Regions from separate parts of the Roseburia sp. OF03-24 genome, predicted to be linked through region 1. Evidence: predicted binding sites of a transcription regulator. Region 1 holds the regulator's gene; each other region holds the start of a gene.
What was found. The regulator HrcA, encoded in region 1, represses chaperone genes, less so after heat shock. The targets are predictions, from matches to a motif close to TGTTAGCACTCNNNNNNNNNGAGTGCTAACA.
Positions count from the first base shown of each region.

Region 2: a site for HrcA is predicted at 2,063-2,093, ahead of groES (co-chaperone GroES). Genes of this name have one in related genera too.
Region 3: a site for HrcA is predicted at 2,772-2,802, ahead of clpB (ATP-dependent chaperone ClpB). Genes of this name have one in related genera too.
Region 4: a site for HrcA is predicted at 2,809-2,839, ahead of htpG (molecular chaperone HtpG). Genes of this name have one in related genera too.

Region 1 is NZ_QSCK01000005.1:112,255-117,504, reverse strand. It holds gene dnaK (molecular chaperone DnaK) at 1-265, opposite strand, end outside; gene grpE (nucleotide exchange factor GrpE) at 301-936, opposite strand; gene hrcA (heat-inducible transcriptional repressor HrcA) at 952-2,052, opposite strand; gene DXA60_RS03810 (acyltransferase family protein) at 2,191-3,237, opposite strand; gene DXA60_RS03805 (YfhO family protein) at 3,239-5,250, opposite strand, start outside.
Region 2 is NZ_QSCK01000024.1:176-5,425, forward strand. It holds gene DXA60_RS12630 (Cof-type HAD-IIB family hydrolase) at 1-748, shown strand, start outside; gene DXA60_RS12635 (DUF2974 domain-containing protein) at 770-1,915, shown strand; gene groES (co-chaperone GroES) at 2,143-2,427, shown strand; gene groL (chaperonin GroEL) at 2,490-4,112, shown strand; gene DXA60_RS12650 (pyridoxal phosphate-dependent aminotransferase) at 4,415-5,250, opposite strand, start outside.
Region 3 is NZ_QSCK01000028.1:17,738-22,987, forward strand. It holds gene DXA60_RS13840 (HD domain-containing phosphohydrolase) at 1-1,502, shown strand, start outside; gene DXA60_RS13845 (BMP family ABC transporter substrate-binding protein) at 1,504-2,694, shown strand; gene clpB (ATP-dependent chaperone ClpB) at 2,937-5,250, shown strand, end outside.
Region 4 is NZ_QSCK01000036.1:10,193-15,442, reverse strand. It holds gene DXA60_RS15850 (hypothetical protein) at 1-1,600, opposite strand, end outside; gene DXA60_RS15845 (stealth family protein) at 1,613-2,641, opposite strand; gene htpG (molecular chaperone HtpG) at 2,944-5,049, shown strand; gene hydF ([FeFe] hydrogenase H-cluster maturation GTPase HydF) at 5,171-5,250, opposite strand, start outside.

The sequences.
Region 1 (5,250 bases):
GTGGAGAATACTGTTTATCATCAATTGCTACTTTATAATCAGTACCCATATGTCTCTTGATAGAAGATATGGTCTTTTCTGCGTTTGTAACAGCCTGACGTTTTGCAGGCTCACCTACTAATCTCTCGCCTGTTTTTGTGAATGCAACGATAGATGGTGTTGTTCTTGCACCTTCCTGATTTGCGATAACGGTAGGTTTTCCACCTTCCATAACAGCTACACAACTGTTTGTTGTACCTAAGTCAATACCAATGATTTTACTCATAATGATTTCCTCCTCATCTAATATCTATGAAATACTTAGTTTGCTACTTTTACCATACTGTGTCTTACTACAGTATCTCTGTACATATATCCCTTCTGGAGTTCTTCTGCTACTACATTTTCTCCTAAGGTTTCATCCTCCACATGCATTACTGCGTTGTGGAAATTCGGATCAAATTCTGCACCGACTGCTTCGATCGGTGTTACACCTGCTTCCTCTAATACGGTAAGCATCTGGCGGTAGATCTTATCCATTCCGACAACAAAAGCATCTTCTTTGCTTTCTTCCGGAACAGCTGCAAGACCACGCTCGAAGTTATCAATTACCGGCAGGATCTTTTCTACGATCGTTTTGGCTCCCATATCGTACATCTGTGATTTTTCCTTTTCTGTACGCTTACGGAAATTATCGAACTCTGCCATCTGTCTTTTGACTTTGTCAGTAAGCTCTTCGATCTGCTCATCCTTTTTATCTTTTTTCTTTTTGAAAAAAGATTTCTTTTTATCTGAATCTTCAGAATCCGTATCAGCATTTTCTGCTTCTTCCGTATCTGCTGTCTCAGTTGTCTCTTCCGTGGATGTCACATTTTCATCCGTCTGGGTTTCAGAAGCATTTTCCTCTGTGGAATTCTCCATTGCTTCGTCTAATACCTCTTCATTCATCTCTGACATCTATGAACCACCTTTCTATGTCTGTTCCTTATCCTTGTTTAAAATTCCATCTAAGGAATTTTTCAAGGTTTTCAGGTTATCCATTACTTTCTCATAATCCATTCGCTTCGGTCCGACAATTCCTATCGTTCCACGAACGCCTTCGCCCAATTCATAAGTTGCTGTCACAACACTGCAGTCCTTCATGGTCTGTATCGGGCTTTCATTTCCTATATAAACCTGAATCCCTGTATTATCATCATCTAACAGGTTTTCAGTTACAAGGCTCGCTAACTGCTGTTTCTCCTCAAATGTGGAGATCAGCTCACTCGCTTTCTCCGAATCACTTAACTCCGGATATTTAAAGAAGTTGGTTGTTCCGCTTGTATAAATGCGGATGTCCTCATCCTGTCCCATCGTCTCTGCCACAGTATCAAGCACATCACTGATGATGTCACTGTGAATGCCTGCCTGCTCTTTCAGCTTTGCAATGGTTCCAAGATTGATCTCCTGCAATGCAAGACCATTTAAATTCGCATTTAACAGGAAATTCAGTTTTAACATCGTCTCATTATCGATTGGTTCACTGACCGGAATAATTTTATTCTTGACCAGATTTCCTTCGGTAACGATCGTTGCTAAGATCTGTTCTTCATTCATATTGGATAACTGGATGAACTTTACTTTATTCTTATGGAACGTCGGTGCTGTTACCATCGTTGCATAATTGGTATTGTTCGCCAATATCTTTGCCACTTGCTGCAACACCTGATCCATCTTCTCCGTGTGTTCGATGACGAAACTCTTCATCTCATCGACCTCACGTTTTTTCTCTTCCATCAGATGATCCACATAAAAGCGGTATCCTTTGTCAGAAGGAATCCTGCCGGCTGAAGTATGCGGCTGTAAAATGTATCCAAGTTCTTCCAGATCTGCCATCTCATTACGGATCGTTGCAGAGCTTAAATTCAAATCGGTATACTTGGATATCGTTCGTGATCCAACCGGTTCGCCTGTCTCTAAATAGTTGCGGATGATTGCATCAAGAATTTTCGTTTTTCGTTCGTCTAACTCGAATTCCTCGTCCATTCTCTTCTCCATCTCCATACTCTGTAACTCTCTGTAAGAATCTGGCATCTGCCTTAGTTCCCAGTTACTTTTTATATCTGTTAGCACTCGTTATTGTGGAGTGCTAACATCTATGTACTTAAAATAGCACCATCATATTCTTTTGTCAACACTAATTTTTATAATTTCTGCGGTTTTATATTTTTTTTATAATTTTACGGTTTTATTCCTTTTTCTTCCTATATATATGAGGATTAATCCGATCAGAACACTGCCACTAACAACCACCAGATAACGCACCAGATGATTTCCTGCATCCAGTCCCAGACTCTCCATAATCTTTTTATACCAGAAATATACCAGCATGTGTAAAAGAAAAATCTCAGTCGAGAGTTCACGCATAATCTTTGCCATTGCTCCCCGCTTATCGCTTACCGGACAAAAAGCGGCTGCCAGAAAAAGATTTGCCGTGACAAGAGGTGTCATTAGATACATATCATGGGATGATTCGCCAATTTTCTGAGTGACGATCCACTCTTCTAACATCATGAGTGCCAGAAAAACTATCGTATGCCATCCATAATCATTTTTTCTGATCCGGTCTGCCTTTACCCGGAACAAATATCCCATCGTCACAAACGGGAATCCAAAAAACAGGCCATTTCTTGCGGTGGCAAATACAGAAAGATACCATCTGATCTCATTTGCAGCCAGAGAAAGATCATCAAAAGCATGATGATAAGTGTTATGGCAGACTCCAGCCAGATATAATAGTACGGCAGCCACTACAATTCTTTTTACACTCCACTGAAAGTGCGTTGCAAGAAGATACAATAACAGTACCGCCACAACCGTTGCAAGAAGATACCATAGCTGTATATAAGAACCGATCAGAAAAAATCTTCTCGCCAGTTCTGACAAATTTCCGGCAGCACTTCTTTTTTTCTCCCAGAACCGGTCAATGATCGGAATCAGATATAACAGACTCCACCATACATACATCTTTATAATATGGAAAAGATATTTTTTTACCCTGCCTTTGTCCGCTATTTTTTCTCCCATAAAATATCCGGTACATACAAAAAAGAACGGCACTGCCATCCGGCAGATTACCTGCTGAAATTCGTGTGAAAATACCGGAGCAGCCTCTTCAAATGGTGGAATGTGAATGGCAACAACTAGAAATGCTGCTGCAAATTTCAGAAAATCAAGTGCCCTGTATTCATTTTTTTCCGATAGATATATCGTAGACATCTTAGATCCTTTCTTTCGTCCTGCCCTGTTCTTTTTTTCTCTTATCACCCGTTCTATATCTGAAAACAGCAATCCCGATCACCGACAGGATTCCAAGACCGCTCAAAACAGCACCCGTTTTTAAATACGGTGTACAGTAATAAAATTCGATCTGATGTATTCCCTCCGGCACATCAATTGCCATATACATCGTATCTGCCTTTAAAACATCTGCTTCCTTGCCATCAATATACGCCCGCCATCCACTGCTGTATGGGACCGTCAGACAAAACAATTCTTCCTGATCTGTCTCAAGAGTACCGGATATCCGGTTGGTATCCATGACGACCCCTTTTAAAACATTCTGTTTCAGTTTTTTTGCCAGACTATCAACCTGCTGCATCGGCTGACATACGATCTGCATCTCATCAAACCGGTAAGTCCCCTTTTCATGAAATGTCAGTGTAATTTCATCTGCTTTTTCATCACGATAGCCGGTATTGATCAGATAATCATCCACACCACTGTAAAAATTATTCTTTCTGGTAAGGAATGTAATCATCTTTGTAATCTTTCCACAGGTCACATCAATGTGCAGACGGCTCTTCGACTGTGTTAAGGTTTTTCCTTCCTCCGAAAACCCAAGTCCCTTTAATATAAAGTATGTTTCGCTCTCCGGCATCCCCTCAAAGGAAAGTGTGACCGACGCTTTCTTTTCTGTCGCTGTAAATCCCTGGTCTGTCAGTTCCACGTTATGCATATCCGTAATCTCATAAGAAATCTCTTTATCTGTAAATTCCATTCCGGTTTCCTTCTGAGCTAATGCAGCCGGAACCTTATCATCCTCCACAATGATTCCCTGTAAAAGTGCCTGCTGTTTTTTTGTTACATCCAGCTTTTCATAGATACTCCGTGGAATTACTGTACTGCCTGCGAATCCGACCGGCAGTACGGAATCATTCTCATAGGCATCGCATTTCACTTCATACTGTCCCCCCGCGCCAAGTGTTCCACGGTTGATACAGACGTTGTAACCATATGGACGCAGACCTTTGTTTCCGGATGGCACTACATAATAACGTACCCCGGACAGCACTTCTAACATTGTACGGGCATCAAAACCGGAATAACAGAAATCTCTTGTCTGGTTGATATACATTTCCCGCTGGAACTGGTTAATATCCGGGTTTGCGAGACTGAAATAATAAGATGTACCGTTAATACCAAGCTGCATTGCTGTATTTTTCCACTCCTCGGACTGCAGGGACTCGTAGCGGTATGTTGTATCTTTCGCATGATTTTTTACAAGACTGCCCGCCGCATCTTTTGTCAGCATGGAAAGTGCCTCCCCCTGTGTGGCAAATTCCTCCACATAACCGCCCGCCTGTGGCGCATATTCTGCCCATCCCTGATAGATCAGTTCCAGCATCACCACCACTAACAATGCCGCCTTAAAAACAAATTTTTCTTTCGTCTTTTTCCCGGTTCCGACAATGAGGACTAACAGCACGGAAAATAATAATAATGCCACTAATACATACTGTTTCTGATGCTTTCCAAGCACCTCCAAGCACAGGCAGATATAGGTGATCCCCGCCCAGAAAAGTGCTATTTTTTTCTTAAAATGCATCTCCATCATCTGTGGATACATTTTTACCGCAATAAAAGACACGAGCATAGAATATGCCCACATGTAACGGTTTACCACATAACTTCCACCATTCAACATTTTTCCCGCAAATGGGAACAACAGTAACAGCGTCATAAGTACAAATCCGGCACGCAGTCCCCTGTTTTTTCTTCGCCCAAGAAGAAGCAGCAGCACTGCCAAAAGGACGATTCCCGTATATCCCAGTTCACTCCAGTAGGTCGAACCTCCGATCAGGAATCCATAAAATAATTTCCGATAATAAGATAACGGATAAAGCAATGAAAACGTATGCTGTGCTCCTGCCCTTCCTGTAGATAATGTCATGGCAACAACCGGAAGCAGAATAATAGAAACAGATGACAGCGTTACAAACGAGTATGCCG
Region 2 (5,250 bases), on a different contig from region 1:
ATTATGGGATTTTAAGATGAATATACCGGAAAGCACAAAAGAAGCATTGAAAGAACTAAGAAAAAACGGGCATTATGCCTTCCTGTGCAGTGGAAGAAGCAGATCCAATATCAAAAGTCCCAAATTACTGGCACTCGGGTTTGATGGCATTGTGGCAGCATGCGGCACACATATTGAATTCGAGGGAGAAAAGTTATTTGAACTTTTACTGACCAACGAACAAATCAAACATATTCTTACAGTACTTAGAAAATACCAGATACCAATGGTACTAGAGGGACCAAATTATATTTATGTGGATGAAAAAGACTTCAAGGATGATCCATATGTCATTTATCTGAGAAATGAGCTTGGGGAAAACCTAAAAAGTATTACCGGAATTGCACAATATGAGGTAAATAAGCTGAGTGCGGAACTTGGAAATGCAGATGTAGAACTTGTCAGGAAAGAACTGGGAACGGAGTTTGATATGATCGTCCATGAGCCGGATGGAATATTAGAGATCGGGCAGGCGGGGCATTCCAAGGCAAGTGGCATTGAGCGTCTCTGTGCGTTTCTTGGAATCGCAAAAGAAGATACTTATGCATTCGGGGATAGTGCTAATGATGTGGAAATGCTTGAATTTGTGGCACATGGGATTGCCATGGGAAATGGTACGGATGTGGCAAAGAATGCGGCAGAATTTATTACCACAGATATCCATAAAGATGGGATCTGGAACGGACTGAAACATTATGGGCTGATCTGAATAAAAGACAGGGGGAAAAATATGGCAAATATCATGGATTATATGGACTGGCGCGGAGATTTATCGTTTGAGGCAGATGAATTTAATGAAGTTGATAATCTGATTTTAGCGCAGCTTGCATATGTTGATTTTGAGGGGATCGTTACAGCAGAGGAAAATGCGCCGGCTGTACCGCTTAAGGAGGCATCCGGACAATTTTGGGAAAAGAATGATAAAGACGAAATCTTGGCACGGGTATCCATGACGAAATCGGCCCCGTTTGTTATGGAGAAAATGGCGGAAACAAAACGTTTTTCGGATGTAAAACTACGCTGCTATGTCAATGAGATACGGGATGAGGAACAGTTTCAGTTTTCGGCGGTCTGTGTGGAACTGCCGGATGACAGCCTGTATGTGGCATTTCGCGGAACAGACAACACGATCACGGGCTGGCGGGAAGATTTTAATATGGGTTATCTGTCAGAAACGCCGGGACAGCTCCGGGCAGTGGAATATTTGAACCGTGCAGTGACAGACAAAAAGCAGAGGGTGCGTGTCGGCGGCCATTCAAAGGGTGGAAATTTTGCCGTGTATGCCTCCGTAAAATGTGATCCGCAGATCCAGAACCAGATTTTAAATGTGTACAGCAATGATGGTCCGGGATTCCGGAGCGATATGGTGGAAAGCACAGAGTACCAGCGCATGCTGCCGAAGCTGCACACGATCCTGCCGGAATCTTCCATTGTCGGAATGCTCTTAGAACATCAGGAGTCGTTTGAAGTTGTCAAGAGCTCAAACAGCGGGATCCAGCAGCACGATGCCATGTCATGGGAGGTACTCGGAAGATTTTTTGAACATGTGGATCAGGTTGCGGCGCAGAGCCTGTTGTTGGATGAAACGATAAAATCATGGATTTACCAGTTAGACGGGGAAGAGAGAGCACAGATCGTGGAGACGGCATTTGATATGATCGAAAAAGTCGGGATCCGTACGGTAGATGATTTTTACCACAGTAAATGGAAGAAAATACAGGAACTGATGAAAGAAACCAGTAAACTTTCACCGGAGCGGCAGAAACTGTTTTCAAGAGCCTTAAAACTGCTTTGGATGGAAGGAAATAAAGCAATGAAGGAGACAGTAAAACAGACCGTAAAACGCACGGTAAAACAGTCTCCGCTGAAAAAATAAAAAAAGTATAAAATCACAGAAAATGAGTGAACTTATAAAAAAACGAGAAAAAGAGAGAAAAAATAAGAAAATATTGGAATAAATAATTATAAATAGAAATATATTTGGTTGCAGATTCAAATATAAAAATCTATTATATGAACCATAAGTTAGCACTCAAAAGAAATGAGTGCTAATAACTACTCAAAAGAAATAAAACAGATGATCATAAGCAGGAGGTAAGCAACATGAAATTAGTTCCATTAAGCGACAGAGTCGTATTAAAACAGTGTGAGGCAGAGGAAACCACAAAATCAGGTATCATCCTTACAAGCAGTGCACAGGAAAAACCACAGGAGGCAGAGGTTATTGCCGTAGGTCCTGGTGGAATGGTTGATGGAAAAGAAGTTACCATGCAGGTAAAAGCCGGACAGAAGGTAATTTATTCAAAATACGCAGGAACAGAAGTAAAATTAGACGGAGAAGAATACATTATCGTAAAACAAAATGATATTCTTGCAGTCGTAGAATAAATAATTGTTCAATGTAAAACAGATTTTTATCATTAATAAATTTCAGAAAGAGGTAGACAGATATGGCAAAGGAAATTAAATATGGCACAGAAGCAAGAGCAGCATTAGGTGCAGGTGTAGATAAACTGGCAAATACCGTAAGAGTAACATTAGGACCGAAAGGAAGAAACGTAGTACTTGACAAATCCTATGGTGCTCCGCTGATCACAAATGATGGTGTTACGATCGCAAAAGAGATCGAGTTAGAAGATGCATTCGAGAACATGGGTGCACAGCTTGTAAAAGAAGTTGCAACAAAGACAAACGATGTTGCAGGTGATGGTACCACAACAGCAACTGTTTTAGCACAGGCAATGGTACAGGAAGGTATGAAGAACCTTGAGGCAGGTGCTAACCCGATCATCCTCCGCCGTGGTATGAAGAAAGCAACAGACAAAGCAGTAGAAGCAATTCTTGCAATGTCCTCAAAAGTAAATGGCAAAGACCAGATCGCAAAAGTAGCTGCAATCTCTGCAGGAGATGAGAATGTTGGTAACATGGTTGCTGATGCAATGGAAAAAGTTTCCAACGATGGTGTTATCACGATCGAGGAATCTAAGACAATGCAGACAGAGCTTGATTTAGTAGAAGGTATGCAGTTTGACCGTGGTTATGTATCTGCTTACATGTGCACAGATATGGATAAAATGGAAGCAGTATTAGACGATCCATATATCCTGATCACAGATAAGAAGATCAGCAACATTCAGGAGATCCTTCCTCTGTTAGAGCAGATCGTACAGAGCGGTGCAAGATTACTTATCATCGCTGAGGATATCGAGGGTGAGGCACTTACCACTTTGATCGTCAACAAACTGCGTGGTACATTCAATGTAGTAGCTGTCAAAGCACCTGGCTATGGTGACAGAAGAAAAGCAATGCTTGAAGATATCGCAATCTTAACAGGTGGTCAGGTGATCAGCTCTGATCTTGGTCTGGAATTAAAAGACACAACTATGGATCAGTTAGGCCGTGCAAAATCTGTAAAAGTCCAGAAAGAGAACACAGTGATCGTTGACGGTGCTGGTGACAAAGATGCGATCGCAAGCAGAGTAAACCAGATCCGTGGACAGATCGAGGAGACAACATCTGAGTTTGATAAAGAAAAATTACAGGAGAGACTTGCAAAATTAGCAGGTGGCGTTGCAGTTATCCGTGTCGGTGCAGCAACTGAGACAGAGATGAAAGAAGCAAAACTTCGTATGGAAGATGCTTTAAACGCAACAAGAGCAGCAGTCGAAGAAGGTATCATCGCAGGTGGCGGTTCTGCATATATCCATGCAACCAAAGCTGTTGCTGAGTTAGCTGACACCTTAGAGGGTGATGAGAAGACTGGTGCAAAAGTTATCTTAAAAGCTCTGGAAGCTCCATTATACTATATCTCTGCAAATGCAGGACTTGAGGGCGCTGTTATCATCAATAAGGTAAAAGAGTCTAAAGACGGTATCGGATTCAATGCAGCAACCGAAGAGTATGTAGATATGGTTGAGAACGGTATTCTTGACCCGGTTAAAGTTACAAGAACAGCATTACAGAACGCAACTTCTGTTGCATCTACACTGCTTACAACAGAGTCTGTTGTTGCTAATATCAAAGAAGATGCTCCGGCAGTTCCGGCAGGCAACCCTGGCATGGGAATGATGTAATAACAGGTCTCTAAGAGAAAAAACAATAGATTGTATGGCTTTGTGATACAATCTGTTGTAATAAATAAGAATGTGAAAAACACAGCAGATTGTAAAGATCTGCTGTGTTTTTTAAATTCATAGGAAATTACGCATCTCGCGGAGAAGAAGTTAGCTGTAAACAGCACCGCTCGAGCGCGAAAGAGTCGCAAGCGACTCTTTGTTCTAGGAAAATGCGTTGAAAATTGTGCTGAAAATAAGATTTTATATTTTGATGAATTACAAAAACAAATGCCGGTGAACAGATTTGTCTGACCGGATATTTACCGGAGCAGGCAGGCAAGCAGTCTGTCATTATCCTCTGGATTCATGATACAGAGCCGGATGTACTTGTTATCCAGAAATGGGAATGTGGAGCAGTCACGGATCATCATTTTTTCACGGATCGCACGGTCAAATAGATCCTGGGAAGTAAGGTCATCTTTTAAAATGCGTACCAGCATGAAATTGCCGCTTGGTTCATATACTTTAAAATCAGGGCTTTTCTGGAATGTCTGATAAATTCTTGCACGCTCTGAAGAGATCAGGTCTTTGGTAGCTTTGATGTATGCAGTGTCACGGAACATCGTCTCTCCGGCAACGACAGCCAGGGAATTGATCGTCCATGGATTTTTTCTGGTATTGATAGATTTGATCAGATCACGGTTGCCTGTGATCGCATAGCCGAGGCGGAGTCCCGGTGCCGCGAAAAATTTTGAGGTGCCACGTAAAATGACAATATTGTTATAATAGTTTGTCAGTGGCACAGCGGAGATATCAGCCATATTATCGGCAAATTCCACATAAGTTTCATCCACCATGACATAAATGTCATGTTCCTTGCATGCATCTAAGATGTGACGCATTTCTGTTCTTGTAATGCAGGATGATGTAGGGTTGTTCGGGTTACATATAACGATCAGATCAATGCTTTCGTTCAGATGAGAGATAAAATCATCAACATCTAAACGGAAATTATCCTTTTCGCGAAGCGGATAATAGAGTGTCGTACCTCCGCCAAGAGAGATCTCACGTTCGTATTCGGAATAAGTAGGACCGATGACCATTGCCTTTTTCGGGTGCTCAATCTGTATAAAAAGAGAGATCAGTTCTGTGGAAC
Region 3 (5,250 bases), on a different contig from region 1:
TTTACAACAAAGAGGATGGATTAAGCTCAGAGGTGATCCTCCGTATGGTGAAAAATGAGGATGGAGGTGTATTTATTGTAACAAGTAATGGAATCTGTTACATGGATACGGAAGGAAAAATCAGGAGTCTTGATAAATTTCCTTATTATAATAATTATGATATTGTGGAGGGAATCGACCATACTTTGTTTATACCAGGGTCAGAGGGGATCTATGTTGTGGATAAAGAGGAGCTTTTGTCCGGGAGGAAATTAGAGTATAAACTGTTAAACAGTGATGCCGGGATTAACCGGGCGCTGACACCAAATGCATGGAATTATGTAGATGAAGATATGAATTTCTATTTTTCCACAGATACGGGAGTGATTTGTATGAATCTTAAAAATTATGAGGTTTCTGTCCGTTCCTACCGTATGCAGATGAAATCCGTAAAAATAGATGATGTATCGCATTTTGTCAGACGTGGAGAGGTGATCTATCTGGAAAGGGGAGCAGAAAAGCTTGAGATATTTCCGGAAATTATCAATTATTCCGTGAATCTCCCTTATGTAAGTGTTTACTTAGAGGGGTATGACAGTGAGCCGCAGGTGATGTCCCAAAGTGAGATGTCCAGTGTGATTTATACAAATCTTCCGGTAGGAACCTATAAGTTTCATATTGCGGTGCTGGATCATAAGGGACAGAAGCCGGTAGTGGAAAGTGTGTATACCATTGAAAAAAAGGCAGAGATCTACGATCACTGGTGGTTTGTGGTTTATATAGTGGCAGTGTTTGCGTTAGCAGTAGCTTATCTGACCTGGATGATTTTTCATACACAGGTGCAGAGAGTGATCAATCTTCAGAAAAAGGAGATTGAACTGGTAAAAAAGAAGCTGGAAATGGGGAATGAGACGGTACTTACGATTGCTAAGACGGTAGACGCTAAAGATGTAAGGACGAGTCAGCATTCTGAGCGTGTGGCAGAATATTCCGTACTGATCGCAAAAGAACTTGGGTTTGATGAGAAAAGCTGTGAGGATCTGAAAAGGGCAGCGCTTTTACATGATATCGGAAAAATCGGTATTCCCGATCGGATTTTAAATAAGCCGGGAAAATTAACGGACGAGGAATATGGAATTATGAAATCGCATGTGACAAAAGGTGCGGAAATCTTAAAAAGTTTCACGATCGTAGACCATGTGGAAGAGGGTGCCTTATATCATCATGAAAGATATGATGGAAAAGGATATGTGCACGGGTTAAAAGGAGAAGAAATCCCGATCAATGCCAGAATTATCGGAATTGCAGATACATTTGATGCAATGACGGTGAATCGCGTTTACCGGAAACAGTTGGATATGACCTATGTGATACAGGAACTGAAAAATGGAAGGGGAACGCAGTTTGATCCAGGACTTGTCGATGTTATGTTAGGACTGATTGACAATGGAAAGATTGACATATACAGTCTGTACAAAGAACATACACATACAGTTCATAGCAGGGAAAAAGAGGAGGAGTAAGGTGAAAAAAGTATATCTTGTGACATTGTGCACCTGTCTGGTTGTGATTGCTCTTGTGTCGGCATCTGTATACTTTCTGAGAGACGAAGAAAAAGAGATCACTGTTGGTTTTGTGTATGTGGGAGATGCGAGTACCGCATATACCAGCAATTTTATTGATGCGCAGGAGGCAATCCAGACAAAATACGGGGATCAGGTAAAAGTCATTGCACTCAATAATGTTGCGGAGGGAACGGAAAGGGAGTACTTACAGCAGCTTGTGGATGCCGGATGTGACCTGATTTTTACGACCAGTTATAATTATGGAACCGTTACGAAGGAGTTTGCAGAAAAATATCCCGGGATCGAGTTTTGTATGGCAACATGTGCGAATGCAAATGAAGAGCCCCTCTTAAAAAATTATCATACATTCATGGGGAAAATTTATCAGGGAAGGTATACGGCGGGAGTGGCAGCCGGGATGAAAATGAAAGAACTGATCAAAGAAGGCGTGATCACAGAGCAGCAGGCAAAGATCGGATATGTTGCAGCCTATCCTTATGCGGAGGTGATCTCCGGATATACGGCATTTTTGCTCGGAGTGAGATCGGTTGTACCGGATGCGGTGATGACAGTGCGTTATACCAATAAATGGAATGATTACCGGACGGAAAAACAGTATGCCAAAGACCTGATCGATGAGGGCTGTGTGATCATATCACAGCATTCGGATACTGCAGGTCCCGCTACCGCATGTGAGGAAACTGCTGCGGGGACTCCGGTTTATCTGGTAAGTTATAACCAGAGTATGGAAGATGTGGCACCGACCACTTATCTTACCGGGTGCAAGATCAACTGGGAACCCTATATGATGGGAGCTGTGGATGCAGTTTTAAACGACCGTGTGATTGAGAAAAGTATCAAAGGAACTGTCAATGGAAATGATATTGGTGCCGGTTTTGAAGAAGACTGGGTGCAGATGTTAGAGTTAAATGAAATCACGGCTGCGGATGGCACAGCGGAAAAAATGCAGGAAGTGATCCGGCAGTTTAAGCAGGGGAAACTGGATGTGTTCCGGGGAGATTATGTCGGGGCAGATCCGGATGATCCGGACGATACCTATGATCTGAATCAGGGATATACGGAGAATGAGTTTGCGTCTGCACCTTCGTTTCATTATGTGCTGAAAGATGTGATCCGGATAGGAGAATAGGGGATTGTGAAGGAAAAAGTCCTGCGGATGCAGAGCATATCGTATTCGCAGGACAGTTTATATTTTTTTTATAAAATAATTAGCACTCACCTCTTGACAGTGCTAACAATCAGGTGTATAACACAAATTGTAAACAGAAAAATAGAAATAAAAGAAATAAGTAAGAAAACTCATGATGGTTCTCCATCATTTGATATAGATGTCCAGTTTGGACCACAATTGAATAAGAGGGAGGAAGATATATGAACATTCAGAAATTTACACAGAAGTCCGTAGAAGCGATCAATGATTGTGAAAAACTTGCATATGAATATGGCAATCAGGAAATCGAGCAGGAACATCTGCTTGTTGCATTGCTGCAGCAGGAAGACGGACTGATTTTAAAATTGATAGAAAAAATGGATATCCAGAAAGAGCATTTCCTGGATAACGCCAAAAAACATCTCGCAGCAAGGGTAAAGGTATCCGGCGGTCAGGTCTATGTCGGACAGGACTTAAATAAAGTGCTGATCCATGCAGAGGACGAGGCAAAGCAGATGGGAGACGAATATGTTTCCGTAGAGCATTTATTCCTTGCACTGTTAAAATATCCGAACAAGGCGATGAAGGAGATCTTCAAAGAGTATGGGATCACGAGAGACCGGTTTTTACAGGCACTCTCAACCGTGCGCGGCAACCAGCGTGTTGTTTCGGACAATCCGGAAGCTACTTATGATACTCTTGAAAAATACGGTTACGATATGGTAGCGCGTGCAAAAGAGCAGAAACTTGATCCGGTCATCGGACGTGATGATGAGATCCGTAATGTAGTCCGCATCCTTTCCCGTAAGACGAAAAATAACCCGGTACTGATCGGTGAGCCTGGTGTAGGTAAGACCGCAGTCGTAGAGGGGCTTGCACAGCGTATCGTAAAAGGGGATGTGCCGGAAGGCTTAAAAGACAAAAAGTTATTTGCACTGGATATGGGTGCCCTGGTCGCAGGTGCGAAGTATCGTGGTGAATTTGAGGAGCGTTTGAAAGCGGTTCTTGATGATATCAAAAATTCTGACGGACAGATCATCCTGTTTATCGATGAGCTGCACACGATCGTCGGAGCCGGAAAAACGGACGGCGCAATGGATGCCGGACAGCTGTTAAAACCTATGCTTGCGCGTGGTGAACTGCATTGTATCGGTGCAACGACACTCGATGAGTACCGTGAATATATTGAAAAAGATGCAGCGTTAGAGCGAAGATTCCAGCCGGTCATGGTGGATGAACCGACGGTTGAGGATACGATCTCTATTCTGCGTGGTTTAAAAGAGCGCTACGAAGTGTTCCACGGTGTAAAGATCACAGACTCTGCGTTAGTATCGGCAGCAGTGCTCTCAAACCGTTATATTTCCGACCGTTTCCTGCCGGATAAAGCGATCGACCTTGTGGATGAGGCATGTGCCCTGATCAAGACAGAACTTGATTCCATGCCGACAGAACTTGATGAATTAAACCGTCGTGTCATGCAGCTTGAGATTGAGGAAACCGCATTAAAGAAAGAAACAGACAGGTTAAGTCAGGAGCGTCTCGCTGACCTGCAGAAAGAATTGGCAGAACTGCGCGATACGTTTAATACGAAAAAAGCGCAGTGGGAAAATGAAAAGAAATCGGTAGAAAAAGTCCAGAAACTGCGTGAGGAGATCGAGACAGTCAAAAATGAGATCAAGACCGCACAGCAGAATTATGATCTGGAAAAAGCAGCAGAATTGCAGTATGGCAAATTACCGCAGTTAGAAAAACAGTTGGAAGCCGAAGAAGAGGAAGTAAAAAACCGTGATCTTTCACTGGTACATGAAAATGTCAGCGAGGAGGAGATTGCACGTATTATTTCCCGCTGGACCGGTATCCCGGTTGCAAAACTGACGGAGAGTGAGAGAAACAAGACACTTCATCTCGATGAGGAACTGCACAAACGTGTCATCGGACAGGACGAGGGTGTCACAAAGGTTACAGAAGCAATCATCCGTTCCAAAGCAGGAATCAAAGATCCGACAAAGCCGATCGGTTCGTTCCTGTTCTTAGGACCTACCGGTGTTGGTAAGACGGAGCTCGCGAAGGCACTTGCGGCAAGTCTGTTTGACGATGAATCTAACATGGTGCGTCTTGATATGAGTGAGTATATGGAGAAATATTCTGTCTCCCGTTTAATCGGAGCGCCTCCAGGATATGTCGGATACGATGAGGGCGGTCAGCTCACCGAGGCAGTCCGCAGAAAACCATATTCCGTCGTACTGTTTGATGAGGTGGAAAAAGCACATCCGGATGTATTCAATGTGTTGTTACAGGTACTTGATGACGGACGTATCACTGATTCGCAGGGCAGGACTGTGGACTTTAAAAACACGATCATTATTATGACGTCAAACCTTGGTTCGGCGCATCTGCTCGAAGGAATTGATGATAACGGAGATATCAATCCGGAGTGTGAAGAAGCAGTCATGAACGAACTGAGAGGACACTTCCGTCCGGAATTTTTGAATCGTCTTGATGAGATCATCATGTTCAAGCCACTCACAAAAGGCA
Region 4 (5,250 bases), on a different contig from region 1:
GTTTCCGCTCTTCGGGCGAAATTCTTGTTTCATGCATGAGCTGGTGTTTTAATTCGGAAAGCTGGCGCTCTGACATACGGTCTGCGACTCCAAATTTAGCCTGATAAGTCTCGCGGACTTTCTGTGCCTCCGCATTATTTACCTGTGCATATTTTTCATCGGACGATTCCCCGCTGATCTGCCCAGCTTCGTGCGGCTGCCTGCTGTCACTCTCATATCGGGAACCTTTCACATGGCGTCGTTCGGTTTCATCCTGACGTGCATCTGCATACAGCCTTTCGTTCTCATTCCGTGAAATATTTCCCTCACGTCTTTCATTCTCACTCTGTCGTGCATTTACATGCAGACTTTTCTCCTCATTCCGGCGTGCATCTGCCTGCTTTTCTTCCCGCTCGTTCCGCTTCCATCCACTTTCACCCGCGCTTTCATTTCCATGCTGTTTTTCTTCGTGCCGGTTCTTGCTCTCATCCTGCTCTTCTTCATCATCTGTGACTTCGTCCTGATCTGATGCAGGCGTACTCTTTAACTTTTTACGACGCTTTTTTTCCTCCTGTATGGCAGGTTCGCAGGCTGCAATACTGCTTTCCGGGAAAAATCCCTCTTCTATCTTATTTAATAATTCCTCAAAGTCTGCATCTGAATATTCCGGCAGATCCTCGCACAGTTCCTCAAGTGGCTGCTGCTCATCCTCGACACCCGCCGGCTTTCTGCCGTCCTCATATTCATTATAACGACTGTTTGCCTCATGCTCGCCGTTACGCCCCATCAGCTCAAGATAATCTTCGTATGCCTTTTTATCCTCCTCAAAATCCATCAGATAAATATCGCCGTCTCCAAGAAGTTTCCATGGGCGCGGCGTATAAAATCTGTGACACGCCGCACAGGTACATGCTTTTGCCAAAAGGACTACTCCCTCAGGCGTCTCAATCCGAAACTCTTTTCCTTTCGGATACATGATCATATGCAGATTTCCTTTGCATTTTGGGCAGCGGTAACCAACTTTATAAAAGTTATTGCCAATCCTGCCTTTTGCTCTTTCTGACAGTGAAAGTTCTGTTCTCTCAAAAACAGTATGCGCCATCTTCCATTCAACTTTATGCCAGAGTCCCTGTTCCTCGTCTGCTTCCTCTTCCTTCTGCACTGCTTCTTTTGCCTCAAGTGCCGCCTGTATCACATCTTCATAGGTAATACGCTTTCCTGCATGATAAAAACGGAAATACTGCGTGGTATATTCCGGTTCAATATAGATTCCTGCAAGCACATGCCCGAAAAGAGTATTCAGCTGCTCCGTATTTTTTTCCACACGAAGTCCCTGGATCGTCCCCCATTTTCCAAATGCATACAGGATCATATTGATCACATCCCGTACTGCTGCCTCATCGGTATCTTTGATCTCATCTTCTTTGATCGGCAGATCTACAATATTTTCCGCCACTTTTCTGCTGTCAAAATGAAAAAACAGGGAGCGCACTTCCCCCTGTAAAATGAGATAATTATCAAGTGCCACAAAAAGACCTGTCCAGTTTACATTTGCATGCATGGTCTTTATCAGCCGTTCAAATGTCATTTTTAATTCGCTATCTGCTTTTAATACGATCACTTTTTTCACCTCTTACTTTTCAAATGCAGATTTTTCCTTCAAGATCTGTGCAAATCCCATATGAAGTTCTTTTTTTGCCCATTCAAAATCAATCTCCTGATTGCTGTCATTCAAACAGACGCTTCCACTCTTCTGATGACCTATATCAGCCACAATCCTGCTGTTATCATTTGAGACATCATAATACCGGCAGAGTTTTCTTACATTGCCGGGAACAAAACCGCCTGTCAGTTTCTGATACTCCCTGAGCACATACTGGCTGACATCCTCTTTCTGACGAAATTTATGGCTGCACACCTCGTTTAACAACTCCGGTTCTAATTCCCACATTTTCACAAAAGTACTCTTTTTAAAAGAAGACGGCCCATGAACCGTGTAAAATCCTGTAAACAATGGGAACGCCAGTTCTAACATATTATAAATAAAATACATAAACGGATAACCGGGATGGAAATATGCTCCCGGCTGTTTTTTCATATTTTCACGTTTGTCAAAATATTTTGCCAGAAGCATGGTATTATTCAGGTAAATATATGGCATGACCTGATCTTTTGTATTTGCCACATCAGGCTGAAGAGCCAGCATATCCACCGGAAGATCATTTTTAAAATACTGTTCCGGTCTGACCTTTTTTATCAGAAACATATCATCATTAAAATATACAAAATTCTCTGCCAGACCTGGGATTCTGTGCATATTCCACTCAATGGCATGTGAATTAAATGTCGGCAGATATTTTTCCGGAATAAAATCTTTATGATTTACAATATTTAACTTCGGATGTTCTTTATTTAACCAGGATGGCAGATGCCCCCATGTAACAAAGTGTATCCTGCGCACCCATGGTGCAAAACGCTCCACACCACGAAACCAGTACCTCAGCAGATCCCAGTCTCTGTATCTCTCTTTTCTGTCATCCTGTTTCTGCGACAGATCCGGCTGCATACTGTACTCCATTTTCTGTTTCTGCCAGTCCGGATCATTGCCATCTACCCATGTGATCACAAAATCAATTTCCGGAATGTTATTGTCGCGTGTCATAATAATCTCCATTTCTGCCCAGCAAACATCTTTTTCATCTGCATGATAATTTTTACTTCTATCATGATAAAACAAATCCCGCAAAATGAAAATCCCATTTATCTGCTTAATTTATATTTTTTTAAGAAATCCTGTTTTTCCCGATTTTAAAGCATTTTCGCCGTTTTTGTTAGCACTCATTTAAAAAGAGTGCTGATTTTCTATTGACTTTTAAAATTTACGGTTATAATATTAGATTCAGGCAGCAGCGAAGCGGATCTGCTCCGCTGCATTTTATAACGATCATAAAGGAGTGTTTGAATATGGCAGAGAAACATGGAAATCTTTCAATTAACAGTGATAATCTGTTTCCGATTATCAAAAAATGGTTATATTCCGATCACGATATTTTCTTCCGTGAGCTGATCAGTAACGGCTGTGATGCTATCACAAAATTAAAAAAACTTGAGATGATGGGCGAATATACATTACCGGCAGACTACAAACCGGAAATTCACGTTGTCGTAAATCCGGAGGAAAAGACCTTAAAATTCATCGATAACGGTCTTGGTATGACTGCAGACGAAGTTGAGGAATATATCAACCAGATCGCATTTTCCGGTGCAACTGATTTTATTGAAAAATATAAGGACAAAGCAAACGACGATCAGATCATCGGTCACTTCGGACTTGGTTTTTACTCCGCATTCATGGTAGCCGATCAGGTAACGATCGATACTTTATCTTACAAAGACGGTGCAACAGCTGTTCACTGGTCCTGCGATGGCGGTACAGAATTTAATATGGCTGACGGCAATAAAGAAGGCGTCGGTACTGAGATCACCCTTTTCTTAAATGAAGATGCTGTTGAGTTCTCCAACGAATACCGTGCAAGAGAAGTCATCGAAAAGTACTGCTCTTTCATGCCTACCCCGATCTTCCTTGAAAAAGCAAATGCCGAGACCGAATATGAGACGATCGACGCTGCTGATAAATTAGACACTGATACCGTTGTGGAGACGATCCATGAAGAAGCAAAAACAGAGGAAAAAGAAAATGAGAACGGCGAAAAAGAAGTCGTTGAAGTTTCCCCTGCAAAAGATAAATTAAAGATCGTAAAACGTCCGGTTCCACTTAACGATATAAACCCGCTCTGGGCAAAAAATCCAAACGAGTGTACGGATGAAGAATACAAGGCATTTTACCGTAAAGTATTCTTAGACTACAAGGAGCCGCTGTTCTGGATCCACTTAAATATGGATTATCCATTCAACTTAAAAGGTATCCTGTACTTCCCGAAGATCAATACGGAATATGATTCTATCGAGGGAACTATCAAACTTTACAATAATCAGGTATTTATCGCTGACAACATCAAAGAGGTCATTCCTGAGTTCTTAATGCTCTTAAAAGGTGTGATCGACTGCCCTGATCTGCCACTTAACGTATCCAGAAGCGCATTACAGAATGATGGCTTTGTAAAGAAAATTTCCGAGTACATCACCAAGAAAGTTGCAGACAAACTGATCGGCATGTGCAAGACGGATAAAGAAAACTATGAGAAATACTGGGATGACATCAGCCCATTTATCAAATTCGGCTGCTTAAAAGATACCAAATTCTGTGACAAGATGAACGATTACATCCTGTTTAAGAATCTCGATGACAAATATCTTACTCTTCCGGAACTCTTAGTCAAAGAGGAAGAAAAGAAAGAAGATGAGAAAAAAGATGAAGCTGAAGTATTAGACGCTGATGGCAATCCGATCAAATCCGAAAACGCTGATGCTGCAAATGAAAATGCAGAGGAAAAAGACGAGCGCAAGGTGATCTACTATGTAACTGACAAACTTCAACAGGGTCAGTACATCAAGATGTTCAAAGAGCAGAACATGGACGCTGTCATCTTAGACCACAACATTGATACTTCTTTCATTTCACAGTTGGAACAGCGCAACGAGCATTATAAATTCATGCGTATCGATGCAGATGTGACAGAATCCTTAAAGGACGAGACTTCTGCTGAGGACTTAAGGGCTGAGACAGATACCCTGACGGATGTATTCAAAAAAGCCTTAAACAATGACAAGCTGACTGTCAAAGTCGAGAAACTGAAAAATGCTGATATTGCTTCTGTCATCACTCTCTCCGAGGAAGGCAGACGTATGCAGGATATGATGAAGATGTACGCAATGAACGGCATGGGTGGTATGGACCCGAACATGTTTGCAGCAGATCAGACCCTGACGTTAAATGCAAATAACGAACTTGTAAAATACATTTTCGAGCACAAGGATTCTGAGCATGTTCCGATGTTCTGCGAACAGTTATACGATCTTGCAATGCTTTCAAACCAACCTCTGTCTGTTGATGCAATGTCCAAATTTGTACAGCGCAGCAACCAGATCATGATGCTTTTAGCAAAATAAATATGAGTCATCCAGTTTATTAGATCAAAAAAAGCGATGCCACCGGTTAAAACCGTGCATCGCTTTTTTCATTTAATTCTAATTTTACAGGAAAACGCAATCCTGCTTTTTAATTCTATTGTTACATTGAAATCTTATCTAAAATTCCGGTCAGATGGGCGATCGTCACACCATAATTGGTCATCGGAACCTGCTGTTTTT